Regions from separate parts of the Bacillus sp. JK74 genome, predicted to be linked through region 1. Evidence: a T-box and tRNA genes for the amino acid it is inferred to sense, from the RefSeq annotation. Region 1 holds a T-box; the other holds one or more tRNA genes.
What was found. A T-box is a leader RNA that pairs with one kind of tRNA and senses whether it is charged. The one in region 1 lies ahead of tyrS (tyrosine--tRNA ligase), so its partner is inferred to be a tRNA-Tyr.
Positions count from the first base shown of each region.

Region 2: it has a tRNA-Tyr gene. The T-box ahead of tyrS (tyrosine--tRNA ligase) is inferred to sense a tRNA for this amino acid. The anticodon was not compared.

Region 1 covers NZ_JBSJQB010000003.1:100,707-108,056, forward strand. Annotated here, with positions in the region: gene ACWJJ5_RS10660 (GNAT family N-acetyltransferase) at 1-442, opposite strand, end outside; gene acsA (acetate--CoA ligase) at 601-2,319, shown strand; T-box leader at 2,373-2,605, shown strand; gene tyrS (tyrosine--tRNA ligase) at 2,656-3,921, shown strand; gene sr7p (small protein SR7P) at 4,041-4,166, shown strand; gene ACWJJ5_RS10680 (AzlD domain-containing protein) at 4,207-4,530, opposite strand; gene ACWJJ5_RS10685 (AzlC family ABC transporter permease) at 4,527-5,258, opposite strand; gene ACWJJ5_RS10690 (TrmB family transcriptional regulator) at 5,331-6,137, opposite strand; gene ACWJJ5_RS10695 (cation diffusion facilitator family transporter) at 6,360-7,229, shown strand.
Region 2 covers NZ_JBSJQB010000007.1:16,606-23,955, forward strand. Annotated here, with positions in the region: gene pbp4b (penicillin binding protein PBP4B) at 1-1,120, opposite strand, end outside; gene ACWJJ5_RS17275 (PTS transporter subunit EIIC) at 1,139-2,506, opposite strand; gene murQ (N-acetylmuramic acid 6-phosphate etherase) at 2,635-3,564, opposite strand; gene ACWJJ5_RS17285 (GNAT family N-acetyltransferase) at 3,664-4,140, opposite strand; gene ACWJJ5_RS17290 (DUF523 domain-containing protein) at 4,159-4,611, opposite strand; tRNA gene ACWJJ5_RS17295 (tRNA-Glu) at 4,792-4,863, shown strand; tRNA gene ACWJJ5_RS17300 (tRNA-Val) at 4,867-4,942, shown strand; tRNA gene ACWJJ5_RS17305 (tRNA-Thr) at 4,948-5,020, shown strand; tRNA gene ACWJJ5_RS17310 (tRNA-Tyr) at 5,040-5,124, shown strand; tRNA gene ACWJJ5_RS17315 (tRNA-Gln) at 5,129-5,200, shown strand; gene sigW (RNA polymerase sigma factor SigW) at 5,431-5,994, shown strand; gene rsiW (anti-sigma-W factor RsiW) at 6,008-6,634, shown strand; gene cdaA (diadenylate cyclase CdaA) at 6,802-7,350, shown strand, end outside.

The sequences.
Region 1 (7,350 bases):
CTTTTTTCATTCCTTTTAAATCCCAATGCCAGTAATATTCCGTCGTCATGATGATGTACCGTTCCATCTGTTCATCCATCATGCTGACTGTCAGCAACGTTTTTCCGACAGAACAGCCCCTGTAGCCGGGAGCGACCTCGATCGCACCGAGTTCAAGGAGGTCTTCCATATTTCCGTCAGACCACCGTTCAAGCGGATCAGGATATAAATACGTCACATAGCCGATAATCGTCTGTCCGTCCCTGGCGATAATGATCCGACCTTCAGGAAGCCCGGCGATCTCGATTAACGCTTTGTGCTGTTCATGAGGAAGGCGAAAGGCTGTCAGGCCTTCATGAAACTCATACTGTGCTAGGTCCTTTGGAGGAACGGGCCCTTCTACCAATAGAGGGCCGGCTGCTGTCTGAATTGATGAAGAATGGTACGTTTTATGATGTTTCACTGATTCACCGCCTGTCGGTTCTTAATAAAAACACATCTCTCTTAAGCATAACAAAATATAAAGCGTTTTCAATAGTGTTGTAATTTATATTTTAAAAATTGAGAAAACTGTGAACATCTACTATAATTAGTCTATAGATAAGCAAAGGGGGATGTTGCATGAATTTGAAAGCGTTGCCGGCGGAAAAGGGGAATTATCATCTGCGAAATTATGAGGAAACGTACCGCAGCTTCGATTGGAAAGAGGTCGAAGCGGAGTTTTCCTGGCATCAGACGGGGAAGCTGAATGCGGCGTACGAAGCGATTGACCGTCATGCCGAATCATTTCGAAAAAACAAAGTAGCGCTGTATTACAAGGACGCAAACCGGAATGAAAAATACACATTTAAAGAAATGATGGAGGAATCGAATCGGGCGGGAAATGTACTGAGACGGTATGGAAACGTGGAAAAAGGGGACCGCGTTTTTATTTTCATGCCGCGTTCGCCGGAGCTTTACTTTATCATGCTCGGCGCAATTAAAATCGGTGCGATCGCCGGCCCTTTATTTGAAGCGTTTATGGAAGGCGCCGTCAAAGACCGCCTGTTGAACAGCCAGGCAAAGGTTGTCGTGACGACACCTGAACTGGCCGAACGGATTCCGGCGGACAGCCTGCCCGACCTCGAGCATATTTTCATTGTCGGCGGCAGCAAAGAAGCGGGAGATAAAATCATCCATTATGATAAAGCGGCTGAGGGAGAAAGCACGAGACTTGATATTGAATGGATGGACAGAAGAGACGGCTACCTGCTTCACTACACATCAGGGTCTACCGGAACGCCCAAAGGTGTGCTCCATGTTCATGAAGCCATGATTCAGCAATACCAGACCGGCAAGTGGGTGCTTGATCTTAAAGAAGACGATATTTACTGGTGCACTGCGGACCCGGGCTGGGTGACCGGGACGGTGTACGGGATATTTGCGCCGTGGCTGAACGGAGCGGCGAACGTGATCGTCGGCGGCAGATTCAGTCCGGAAAACTGGTACGGCACGATTGAGAAGCTCGGTGTCAGCGTCTGGTACAGCGCTCCGACGGCTTTCAGAATGCTTATGGGCGCCGGAGATGAAATGGCATCCAAATTTGACCTTACTTCACTTCGTCACGTCCTGAGTGTCGGAGAACCTCTGAACCCCGAGGTCATCAAGTGGGGACATAAAGTATTCGGCAAGCGCATCCATGACACGTGGTGGATGACAGAAACGGGCGGACAGCTCATCTGCAATTATCCTTGCATGGAGATCAAGCCGGGTTCAATGGGGAAACCGATTCCGGGAGTGGAAGCGGCGATCGTTGACAATCAGGGAAATGAGCTTCCGCCGTACCGAATGGGAAATCTCGCTATTAAAAAGGGCTGGCCGTCGATGATGGATTCCATTTGGAACAACAAAGAGAAATACGATTCTTATTTCATGCCGGGCGGCTGGTATGTTTCCGGAGATTCTGCTTATATGGATGAAGACGGTTATTTCTGGTTCCAAGGCAGAGTCGATGATGTCATCATGACATCCGGCGAGCGCGTCGGCCCGTTTGAAGTCGAAAGCAAACTTGTTGAACATCCGGCAATTGCCGAAGCCGGGGTCATCGGAAAGCCGGACCCTGTCCGGGGAGAAATTATTAAAGCGTTTATCGCGCTCAGAGAAGGGCATGAGCCATCCGATCAGCTGAAGGAGGACATTCGCCTCTTTGTAAAACAGGGGCTTGCCGCGCATGCCGCACCGCGGGAAATTGAATTCAAAGATAAACTTCCGAAAACACGGAGCGGAAAAATCATGAGACGTGTGCTGAAGGCGTGGGAGCTGAACCTGCCGGCAGGCGACCTGTCCACAATGGAAGATTAAAGACGGCGTTGACATCGTATTTTATTTATGTTAAAAATGAGTAAGCTTCATACGAAAAGGTTTTGATTGAGACAAGTAGGATATCTGATTGTTCCAGAGAGCTGATGGCCGGTGAAAATCAGCACATAAGATATGCCGAATACACTCATGAACCGCTTTTGCGAACAAAGTCATTCCAAGGCTTTCAGTAGTGAAAGAACGGACACGGTCCGTTATCAAAAAGAGTGATAAAAGCTTTTTTATGCTTTTATTAGTAGGGTGGTACCGCGATTATATCGTCCCTTCGTTTTAAACGAAGGGGCGTTTTTTATTTTCATAAACAAAGGAGCAGACAAAATGACTAACTTATTAGAGGATTTATCATTCCGCGGCTTAATCCAGCAAATGACGGATGAAGAAGGACTGAATAAACAGCTGAACGAAGAAAAAATCCGTTTATACTCAGGGTTTGACCCGACGGCTGACAGCCTGCACATCGGACACCTTCTGCCGATATTGACACTGCGCCGTTTCCAGCTTGCAGGCCACCATCCGATTGCGCTTGTAGGCGGCGCGACGGGACTGATCGGCGATCCGAGCGGCAAAAAAGCGGAGCGTACGTTAAATACTCAGGATATCGTTGTCGAATGGTCGCAAAAAATTAAAAATCAGCTTTCCCGATTTTTAGATTTCGAGGCGGGAGAAAATCCCGCTGTCATAGCGAACAACTTTGATTGGATCGGAAAGCTGAGCATCATTGAATTTCTCCGCGACGTCGGAAAGAACTTCGGAATTAACTACATGCTTGCGAAAGATACTGTAAGCTCAAGAATTGAAACCGGAATTTCTTACACGGAATTCAGCTACATGATCCTGCAATCCTACGATTTTCTGAATCTGTACAGAGAAAAGAACTGCAAACTCCAAATCGGAGGCAGTGACCAGTGGGGCAACATCACGGCCGGTCTTGAACTGATCAGAAAATCAGAAGAAGAAGGGGCGAAAGCTTTCGGTCTTACCATTCCGCTCGTCACAAAAGCTGACGGCACGAAATTCGGCAAAACGGAAGGCGGCGCCATTTGGCTTGATAAAGAAAAAACATCGCCGTACGAATTCTACCAGTTCTGGATCAATACAGATGACCGCGACGTCGTCAAATACTTAAAATACTTTACTTTCTTGTCAAAAGAGGAAATTGAAGCTTATGCTGAAAAAACGGAGACGGCTCCTGAGAAAAGAGAAGCGCAGAAACGTCTCGCTGAAGAGGTGACGGTTCTTGTACACGGCCGCGAAGCGCTTGAGCAGGCCGTTCATATCTCCCAGGCGCTGTTCAGCGGCAATATTAAAGAGCTTTCTGCTCAAGACGTCAAGGTAGGATTTAAAGATGTACCTTCGTTTGAAAAAGACCGCTCTGAAGAACTGTCTTTAGTAGACGTGCTAGTGGAATCTAAATTATCGCCTTCAAAACGGCAGGCCCGCGAAGACATTCAAAACGGAGCTGTTTACATTAACGGCGAGCGCCAGACGGACATCGGGCATCTTCTGACTGCGGAAGACCGCATTGAAGATCAATTTACCGTACTGCGCCGCGGAAAGAAAAAATACTTCCTGATCACGTACTAAAAATAAAAAGCAGTCCGGCCGCTCCATGCGGCAGGCTGCTTTTTTATGTTTTGTGAATACTGCACGGGGAAATGAGTACAGTACATGGTATAAGCAAAACAGGGAAGGGGTGCTGCGCCGTGAATTTTATGTTTACCATCGCCAAAGAAAGATTGCAGCGGGATCATTGGGAACAGCAGCAAAGCATAAACGCCGAAGCCGAAGCCGAGGAATCAGAGACGGAAGAAGAAAATCCGATATCATAAAGGTAAAGCCTCCATTCTGCGGAATGGAGGCTTTTGATTGTCACCATATCAGCCTGACGGCGGCCATCAGCACGACTCCTGTGATGACCGTGATGGATAAGCTTTTTGTCAGCATCGCACAAAGCAATGTCGGGATGAGAACGATCATTGCTTTCCAATCAAAGGTCAAAGCGCTGTTTGTTTTCACAATCATGCTTTCCGTTACCAGAGCAGTCAAAATGCAAAGCGGAATAAAGGAGAGCCATTTTAAAGCCAATTCAGGCATCTGAATGTTCCGGACAAATATAAACGGAACAATGCGCGGCACAAGTGTAACAATCATGCAGCCGAGTATAATCCAGATCATTTGTGTGCTGATGCTCATTTGTCCGTCACCACCCCGATCGTTGCCACAATCACGGTTGAGACGATGACCGCGATGTGTGACGGGACGAAATACGATAACAAGACCATAAAAATGATCATATAGAGAATTAAGGAGAGGCTGTGCTTCAGCTTTTCCGAAGCGGATGACTGCAATTGCAGCACAAGCAGCGCCGCGAACATAGCGGGCAAAGCAAAGTCCAGGCCGAGCGCGTAAGGATCAGATATCCATTGCCCGAGAAGCCCGCCCATCACGCAGGAAATAACCCAGCACATGTAAGCGGTTATATTGAGGCCGTTCATCCACTTATCGTGTAACCTGCCGTTCTGAGCCGCTTTGTTCACCGCTACTCCGAAAGATTCGTCAGTAAGCAGAGCCCCGAAGCCGATATTTTTCGCCAGAGAGTATTTCGTGAAATACGGCGCGATGGTCAGGCTCAGCAGAAGGTGCCGCAGATTGACGATAAACGTCGTTAAAATAATGGCGGAAATCGGACTCCCGGAAACAAGGAGCGAGCAAATAATAAATTGGGCGGCGCCGGCATAGACACACAAGGATAACAAACAGATTTCAAGAATGCTTAGATGAGAGGCAACGCCGACGATGCCGAAAGCAAAACCGATGCTCATATAGCCCAGCAGCGTAGGCACACAATCCCGCACCCCCTGTAAAAACGTATCGTTCATTTCCCGGGAAACGGCGGTTTTTTGCACTTCTGTGTTAATCATTTTTTATACTCCTTTCATAGAGATTATAATGATAACGACTAATGAAAAAATCAAAGAAAATACGGTTCACATTTATATGAACCGATTTCCGGTGACGACATGAAATAACGAATGGTTTTGTTTCATCAGGCCTTCAACTTTTTCAGCCCCGACTTCTTTCACAAGCTCTGCGAACATCAGATCGTGCCTCATATATTCCATGGCCACGAGAACGAGAGCGGGATCTTCTGATTTAATGGCCCAGGCATTGGTCTGCGGAGAAAAATTGGCGATTAAGACTTCTTTATTATCTCGGGCAGCTATCGTTAATCTTCCGCCCATCCGTTTCTCCGCCACTTCAGGAGACATATTATGATTTGTCGTATTTCCGAGCTTCACTTCCGGAGGGCCGAACACAATCGAAAAGACGGGCAATTGTTCGGCGGCGCGTTTATTAGCGGCTTCTTGAATAAAGGGAATCTGCTGTTCCCAGACAGACAGCCACAACTCTTCCTCGGCTTTTTCAATCATATCCTTCATCTCATTGATGACATGATCATTCGTGCTGATGCGGCGGATGACATTCATCTCCTGCTCGCTTTCCAGCGCCAATAACTTTTCCTCAAGGTAGCCGAATGAGTTCTCGAAATCGTGCCGGAGCCGGTCGATTAATTCCTTTCCGGCCAGCGGGGCATATGTAACCGGATCAGACGGTACAATATGGACAGCGCCTTTATCAACTAATTTCCCCAATACCTCATAGATCATTGAGCGGGGGACGCCTGACCTTTTGCTGATTTCATATCCGGTAACAGGCGAGTGTTTCAACAAGCCGATATATGCTTTACATTCATATTGAGAAAATCCAAACTTCTGTAATTCTTTCAGAACATCGTCCATAAACATCCTCCGTAGTGGTTATTCATGAAACTACTATAATGTAAGCGGTTATATCTTGTCAATGGGACTTGAGTGCTGAAAGAAAGGTTCGCCTGTTTTGTCGCTTTCCAACTTAGTTTATGATGAGTTACATGTATGGCTTTTGTGAAAAACGTTGCCGTAGACCCACACGAATTCCGTTTGATACGATAAATACAAGAAGTCAAAAAGAGGAGGATCACGGTGGAAAACACCTCTAAAATCGCTTTTTTATCGGTTATAAGCAATTCCCTGGTCGTCATGCTCAAAATAGTGGTGGGGATAATAACCGGATCTGTCGCGATACTTTCTGAAGCCATTCATTCTTTTTTAGATTTGATCGCCGCCTTCATCGCCTTTATCTCCGTCAGGATTTCAAAAAAGCCGGCTGATACAGGGCATCCGTACGGTCATGGAAAAGTCGAGAATCTGTCGGGGACCATCGAGACGATTCTGATTTTTGCGGCAGGGATTTGGATGATATATGAATGCGTTCAAAAACTGGTGAACCCGGCGCCGGTTCATCTGCCCGTATTGGGAATTGTTGTGATGCTTGCGGGGGCTCTCATTAATTTGATCGTTTCGAAGTTCGTAAAAAGAGAAGCCGAAAAGGTTAATTCCGTGGCAATGAAATCAAATGCCCTGCATTTACTGACTGACGTGTACACATCATTAGGCGTAGCGGCAAGCCTTTTGGTCGTTACCTTAACGGAGTGGTACATACTTGATCCCATTATAGGTATGGTGCTGGCGGTGTATATCATATATGAAGCGTTTAAATTAATGAAAGAAGCATTCCCGCCGCTGATTGATACCCGTTTGTCGGAAGAGGAAGAAAAAACAATTTTAAAGATTATCGAAACATTTCAACAGGAATTTATTGAAATTCACGATTTTCGTACAAGACGCTCCGGCCCGCAAGAGTATATTGATTTTCACCTGGTCGTAGCCTCTCACGTGACGATTAAAGACGTGCACGACCTGTGTGACCGCATTGAAAGAGATATTACGAATGAATTCAAACAAGCACAGGTAATGATTCACCCCGAGCCGGAGAGCGAGAGGAAGAAATAAATCGATCTTATGTTTGCGTTTGTTCCCGGCAAAATGCCTGCAAAAGGCCCGTTCCCACGGGTCTTTTTGTTGTATAAATGTCCATTTCTCGCTCATATGAGAGAGAAGCTTATACACGTGA
Region 2 (7,350 bases), on a different contig from region 1:
TGATGGTGCCGGTCCATCCCGTATGGCCGTATGCCTGCCTGCTTGCATAAGGTCCGAACATCCACTCCATATCCGGGCTGCCGTTTTTCCGCCAGCCGAGAGCGAATGTCGGATCAGAGGATGCCGCGGTTGTGAACAAATCGGCCGTTCTTTTATTGAAGAGAGAAACATGTTTATAACTGCCGCCGTTCAGCATGACTTGAAGTAGGACGGCCATATCATCAGCTCTGGAAAACAGCCCGGCGTGTCCGGACACTCCTCCCATTGAGTAAAATGCTTTTTCATCGTGAACTTCCCCCTGCAGCGTATACGTCCTGATGTGAGGGAAATGGATGACTCCGTCACGTGTGTTGCCTAAACGTTCAGTAGCTGCGAATGCTTTTTCTTTAAAACCTTTTCGCAGCGGATTGAACAGTGTGTGCGTCAGTTTCAGCGGTTTGTACAGTTCTTGTTCCGCATAGGTATCAAGGGTTTTTCCGGTTATGTTTTCAATGATGCAGCCGAGAAGCATGTAACCGATATCGCTGTATACGTGTTTTGTTCCCGGCTTGTATTCAAGCGGGATTTGGGTGAGAAAACGGATCGTTTTATCCCGTTCTTGTGAATATAAAGGGCCTGCGGTGTCCGGCTGATAGAAATAAAAGCTTGCCGGCAGACCGGATTGATGCTGGAGCACATCGATGACGCGTATGCGGTCTTTTCCTTGAATCGGATCGCTTTTTCTGTCCTTGAAATCAGGAAGGTAAGCCGAGACTTTTTGATACACATCAAGCTTTCCCTGGCTGACGAGTCGCTGTAGTGCAAAATTGGCCGCGTACATTTTTGTATTGGAAGCTAAATCAAACATGGTTGATGTTTTCATTTTTTTCGGACGGGATAAAAGGGTGTTCCCGTCATATTTTTTGCTGTAGCCGTATGCTTTCTTTTTGATCACCCGTCCGTCCTTTACGACGACGAGGACGGCTCCGGGGAATCCTGCTGCGATGTCTTTTTCAATCATTTGATCAACCTTTCTGAGCTTTGCTGCGTCGTATAATTTGGATTGGGCTTCGGCTTTGTGCTGCGGCAGAAAAGAGAGGCTGATGACCATTGTGAGTACGGCGGCTGTCAGTGTTTTCATATTCTGATCCCTCCCGGTTTATTCAAATTCAGCAGCCATGTCATCCTTAAATCCGAATGCATAAGTGAAGACAAAGCCCGCCGCGTAAGAGATGAAGAGACCGATGATATACAAAACGATTTGAGCCGGCTGTACGAGAAACGAGAGCGGAAGGCCGGAGACACCGATTGAAAAAGTAGCCACTTGAAAATGGGCTTGAAAAGCGCCGCCGATTCCCGCCCCTAAACACGCTGTCAAAAACGGCCGGCCGAGCGGGAGCGTGACGCCGAAGATGAGCGGCTCTCCGATTCCGAGCAGACCGGATGGAAGTCCGCCGCCGATCGCTCTTTTTAATGAGGCTTTTTTTGTTTTCATAAAGATGGCGAAGGCCGCGCCTACTTGACCCGCGCCTCCCATCGCGAGAATCGGAAGAAGCGGGTCATCTCCGATTGATCGAATTAATTCCAAATGTACGGGAGTCAAGCCCTGATGCAGGCCGGTGACGACAAGCGGCAGGAAGGCGGCTCCCAGTACAAACCCTGAGAGCACTCCCCCGACATTCAGCAGCGACAATAAACCTGATGTAATCAGATCAGAAATAAAACCGCCTGCAGGGATAAAAACGACATATGTCACCAGCCCGGTGATAAGTAAAGACAATGTAGGCGTGACGATAATGTCGATGGATTGATGGACGTACTTTCTGATAAACCGTTCGGTATAAGCGATAAAAACCGCAGCGAAAAGAACGCCGATTAATCCTCCCCTGCCAGGGAGCAGATTCTCTCCGAACAAACTGATATTGGCGATCTCAGGGTTAAGGATCAATATGCCCGCAAGGCCTCCCATCGCGGGTGTCCCGCCGAATTCCTTCGCCGCATTGATGCCGACAAGGACGCCGAGGTAAGCGAACAAGCCTGAACCGATAACCGTTAAAATAAGTGCGATTTGAGATTCTTTCGGGAGCCAGCCGGCCTGAATGACGGCTTTCGTAATACCGGTGATTAAACCTGATGCAATGAGTGCGGGAATAAGGGGAATGAAGATGCTTGATATTTTTCTCAGAAACAATTTGATGGGTGTGGTGTTTTTTCTGTTGAGATCGGCTTTTTTCCGTGAGGCGGCTTCTTTTAAATCAATGTTTTTTCCGGATGGCATAAGTTTTGCGAAAGCGTCGGCGACATGATTGACGACACCCGTGCCGAGAATGATCTGCAGTGTTTCAGCTTCGACGACGCCTATTACCCCGTCAAGCCGTTTCAGCGCCTCAATATCCGTTTTGTCCCGATCTAAAGGTGTAATCCTCAGGCGTGTCATACAGTGGGTAAAGCCTGAAATATTCGATGAACCGCCGCAATTGTCCAGGATATCTTTGGCCAGTGACTGATAAAATGCCTCTTTGCTCATGGAGATCCTCCTTTTTCCGTACGATTTTTCCCGGGGAGCTATGCCTGAAACGCGTCCTAAAAGCGCCTGCGCCGAACATGAAAACGGCGCGGGCTCGTAAAAGCACATTATTTTTCACCAAAGAACGATCAGCGTTCTTTTTCTCTTGAAACGTGCTGTTCAATGGCTTTATCAATGAATCCTTCTGATTCTTTGAGCAGTGCCTTCGCGTGTGTTTCGTCCGAATTCGTCTTCAGCATGACGATTGCCGTTTTGACATGGCTGCCTGCGGCCTCAAGCGTTTCTTTTGCCTTGTCGTACGGAACGCCAGTGATGCTTTGGATAATGCCGATTGCGCGTTCTTTCAATTTTTCGTTGCTGACATGAACGTCCACCATTAAATTTTCGTACACTTTGCCGCTTTTAATCATCACGGCCGTGGAAATCATGTTCAGAATCATTTTATGTGCCGTCGCGGCTTTCATTCGTGTTGACCCTGTAATCACTTCGGGGCCGACAATGACTTCAATGCTGTGATCGGCAAAGGTGCTGATCAATGAGTTCTTATTGCATGTGAGCGCGACGGTTTTGGCGCCGATTGTTTTTGCATATTTCAGCGCACCGGCCGCATACGGCGTGCGCCCGCTTGCCGCGATGGCGATCACGGTGTCTTCTGCGGTAAGCCCGATCGTTTTGAGATCGAGAGCGCCGGTTTCCTCGCTGTCTTCTATACCTTCAGCCGCTTGCAAAAAGGCGTCTGCCCCTCCGGCCATCAGACCGATGACGGTGTCGGGACTTACGCTGTATGTAGGCGGGCATTCAACCGCATCCAGTACACCGAGTCTGCCGCTTGTGCCCGCTCCCGCATAAATCAGCCTGCCGTTTCGCCGCAAGGACTGATGGGCGAATTGAACGGCAATCTGAATATCGGGCAGCACCTGCTGAACGGCTTCAGCCACTTTGAAATCCTCTTCGTTAATGATGCGGAGAATTTCCATCGTGTCTGCCTGATGGATTGAAGCGGTCTGCGGGTTTCTGGTTTCTGTGGTCAATCTGTGAATGTTAAGCCGGTCTGTCATGATTGTACCCTCCCAAGTCGTTAATACTTGAAGTATATGGGCTTCTGAATAGATGTTTCAAGAAAAATCGGCAGGGATGAGATGAATAATCAAGCGCTTTCACAAAAAATGATGCAGAATGTGCTGTTCACCGATCGGGCCGATCCTGCGCCGCCCTTTGTCAATAAAACCGGAAGACCGGTACAGGTTCTTTGCACGTTGATTGCGATGGTTTACAGCAAGCACGATTTCATCACACCAAGGAAAATAATTTGCGACAAAAGCGGGGAGCTGCAGCATCGCTTGTTTGGCATAACCTTTTCCCTGATGCGGCGCATGTAATGACAGCGCACTCAGCAAAATGGCAGACACATTGTTCGAATACGGGGCAATGGTTTCTTTTGAGGTATGTAAAATAAAAAAACCGACGGGACGGTCTTCTTTTAAAATGACTGTCGGGTAGCGATCCCGGATGACAAGCGCCTGCGGCAGGACATCTATCGGCAGAGCTGTGAACTTTTTATCTTCTTCACTCAGCACAAACCCGTTCAGCCCGTCTGCATGCTCCGGTTTATAAAAGGACAGGGCTACATCCATGATATCTACTCTCCTTTTTTATAATTGATCCAATTCATCTTCTGATAGAACACGGCAGCCTGCCCGTTTTAAAAGAGCGGAAGTGATGCCGTCTCCGAGTATTTTTTTTCCTGAGAAAGTGCCGTCATAGATAAAGCTGCTGCCGCAGGACGGACTGTTTTCTTTAAGGATGACCGTTGCGGCGCCTATTTCTTTTGCGTATGCTAACGTTTTTTCCGCGCCGTCCATATATAAAGCTGTAACGTCTTCGCCTGATGCCGTTACGATTCTTGCCGTTCCGTTCAGCACGTCTTCACCCGTGCCGCCGATGATTTCCGCCGGTTCGCGGGGAGTGGTGAAGCCGCCCAAAAGTTCGGGGCAGACCATAACAGCTTTCTTTTCTTCTACGAGTCTGCGGATTTTTTCCGAAGCGGCGTGAGAGCCGTTATATCTGCATTCGATACCGCCGAGACAAGAGCTGACTAAGATCATCTGTGTCCATTCCCTTCAATATTTTGATACTTTCATCATAAATGAAATAAGAGAGGAGGGATGAGTTTTTCAGTTAAAAAACGGGTAAAAAAGTTTGAAAATAAAAAAAATATTTTTTCTCTTTACAAATGGGGTGCAACCTGTATATAATAACTTTTGTCAGCTCGACGCGGACACAACGGCCCGTTGGTCAAGCGGTTAAGACACCGCCCTTTCACGGCGGTAACACGGGTTCGAATCCCGTACGGGTCATATGGAGGATTAGCTCAGCTGGGAGAGCATCTGCCTTACAAGCAGAGGGTCGGCGGTTCGAGCCCGTCATCCTCCACCATATTTGCCGGCCTAGCTCAATTGGTAGAGCAACTGACTTGTAATCAGTAGGTTGGGGGTTCAAGTCCTCTGGCCGGCACTGTTTTCCAAAAAAATACGGAGGGGTAGCGAAGTGGCTAAACGCGGCGGACTGTAAATCCGCTCCCTCAGGGTTCGGCAGTTCGAATCTGCCCCCCTCCACCATTTTTGGGCTATAGCCAAGCGGTAAGGCAACGGACTTTGACTCCGTCATGCGTTGGTTCGAATCCAGCTAGCCCAGTATCAGACACCTTTTGCATAAAGGTGTCTTTTTTTATCAGCATTTTGTTTCGATTTTTGATTGTTCATCAGATATACTATTTTTAAGCTGCTGTTAAGGCAGTATATTCTGTATTTTCCATCTACACCCTGCCTGAAATTTGGTAAAATAAATGTAATAAAAAAAATGAAACCTTTTAAAACAATCAACGTATAGATACAGACCGGTGAAGGGCAGAGGTAAGATAAAACATGGAAAACCTGATTAAAAAAAGAATCAAGCAAGTCAAAAAAGGCGATCAAAATGCGTTTGCAGAAATCGTTGACCTTTATAAAGATAAGATTTACCAGCTTTGCTACCGCATGCTCGGCAATGTTCACGAAGCGGAAGATATTGCGCAGGAAGCTTTTATCAGAGCGTATGTCAATATCGACAGTTTCGATATCAACAGAAAGTTTTCAACGTGGCTTTACAGAATTGCGACCAACCTGACCATTGACCGCATCCGCAAGAAAAAGCCTGATTACTATCTGGACGCAGAAGTAGCGGGAGCAGAAGGTCTGACGATGTATTCGCAGATCGCCGCAGACGGGGTTCTCCCTGAAGACGCCGTATTGTCATTGGAGCTGTCGGACACAATTCAGAAAAAGATTTTAAAGCTGCCGGACAAGTACAGAACAGTTATTGTATTAAAGTATATTGACGAACTCTCTTTAATTGAAATCGGGGAGATTCTGAATATCCCTGTCGGCACCGTCAAGACAAGGATACACAGAGGCAGAGAGGCTCTTAGAAAACAATTGAGGGATCTTTAAGTGGGGTGATGAAATGAGCTGTCCTGAACAGATTGTGCAGCTTATGCATAAGCATCTTGATGGAGATATCCTTCCTGAAGATGAAAACGTATTAAAACAACATTTGCAGTCATGCGGGAATTGCAAACGGCATTTTCATGAAATGGAGAAATCCGTAGCACTCGTCCGAAGCACATCGCATGTCACGGCCCCTGCTGATTTTACTGCCAAAGTTATGGCGAATCTTCCAAAAGAGAAAAAACGCGCTTCTGTAAAACGATGGATCAAAACTCATCCGATGATTGCAGCCGCAGCGGTTTTTGTGATTTTAATGGGCGGCGGTTTTTTCAACAGCTGGCATAATGACCACAATTTCAGTGTGTCCAAACAGCCGAACCTTATCGTGCAGAATCACACGGTCACCGTCCCTGAAGGCGAGACCGTAAAGGGCGATGTCACAGTAAAAAACGGCAAGCTGTTCATTGAAGGAAAAGTCGACGGCAATGTGACCGTCGTCAACGGAGAAAAATACATGGCCTCAGCCGGACAAGTCACCGGGCAGATTGAAGAGATTAACCAATTGTTTGACTGGGTCTGGTATGAACTGAAATCGGCGGGCCAGGGCGTCGTGAGCGCTTTGGATCCGAATGAAGATGAGTAAAGCGTATAATCGCTTTACTCTTTTTTTTATGCATCGCCGTGCTGGCCCATTTCACTTGAGAAATCAAAATGTGGTATAATGAGCACGCTATATGATGTACATATTGCTCATGCAGCACAATTCATAACGGAAAAAACGAAATGACTGAATTCTTGGAGGACGAGGAAATGGCTTTTGAGGACATCCCATTTTTGCAATACCTCGGCAATGCCGTTGATATTCTCCTTGTTTGGTATGTGATATATAAATTAATCATGGTCATACGCGGGACGAAGGCGGTTCAGCTTTTAAAAGGAATCGTCGTCATCGTATTGGTCCGGATGGCCAGTTCATATTTGGGACTCAGCACGCTTCAGTGGCTGATGGACCAAGCGATAACATGGGGATTTTTAGCGATCATCATTATATTCCAGCCTGAGCTGAGACGGGCGCTTGAACAGCTCGGACGGGGCCGGTTCTTTTCCAGGAGCGGAACCCCCGTGGAAGAAGCGCAGCATAAGACAATTGAAGCGATTACAAAATCGATCAGCTACATGGCGAAACGCCGCATCGGCGCACTCATCGCCGTTGAGCGCGATACGGGAATGGGCGATTATATTGAGACGGGCATCCCGCTTAATGCGCAGGTCAGCTCGGAGCTTTTGATTAATATCTTCATCCCGAATACACCGCTGCATGATGGAGCGGTCATTATGAAAAATAACGAGATTGCGGCG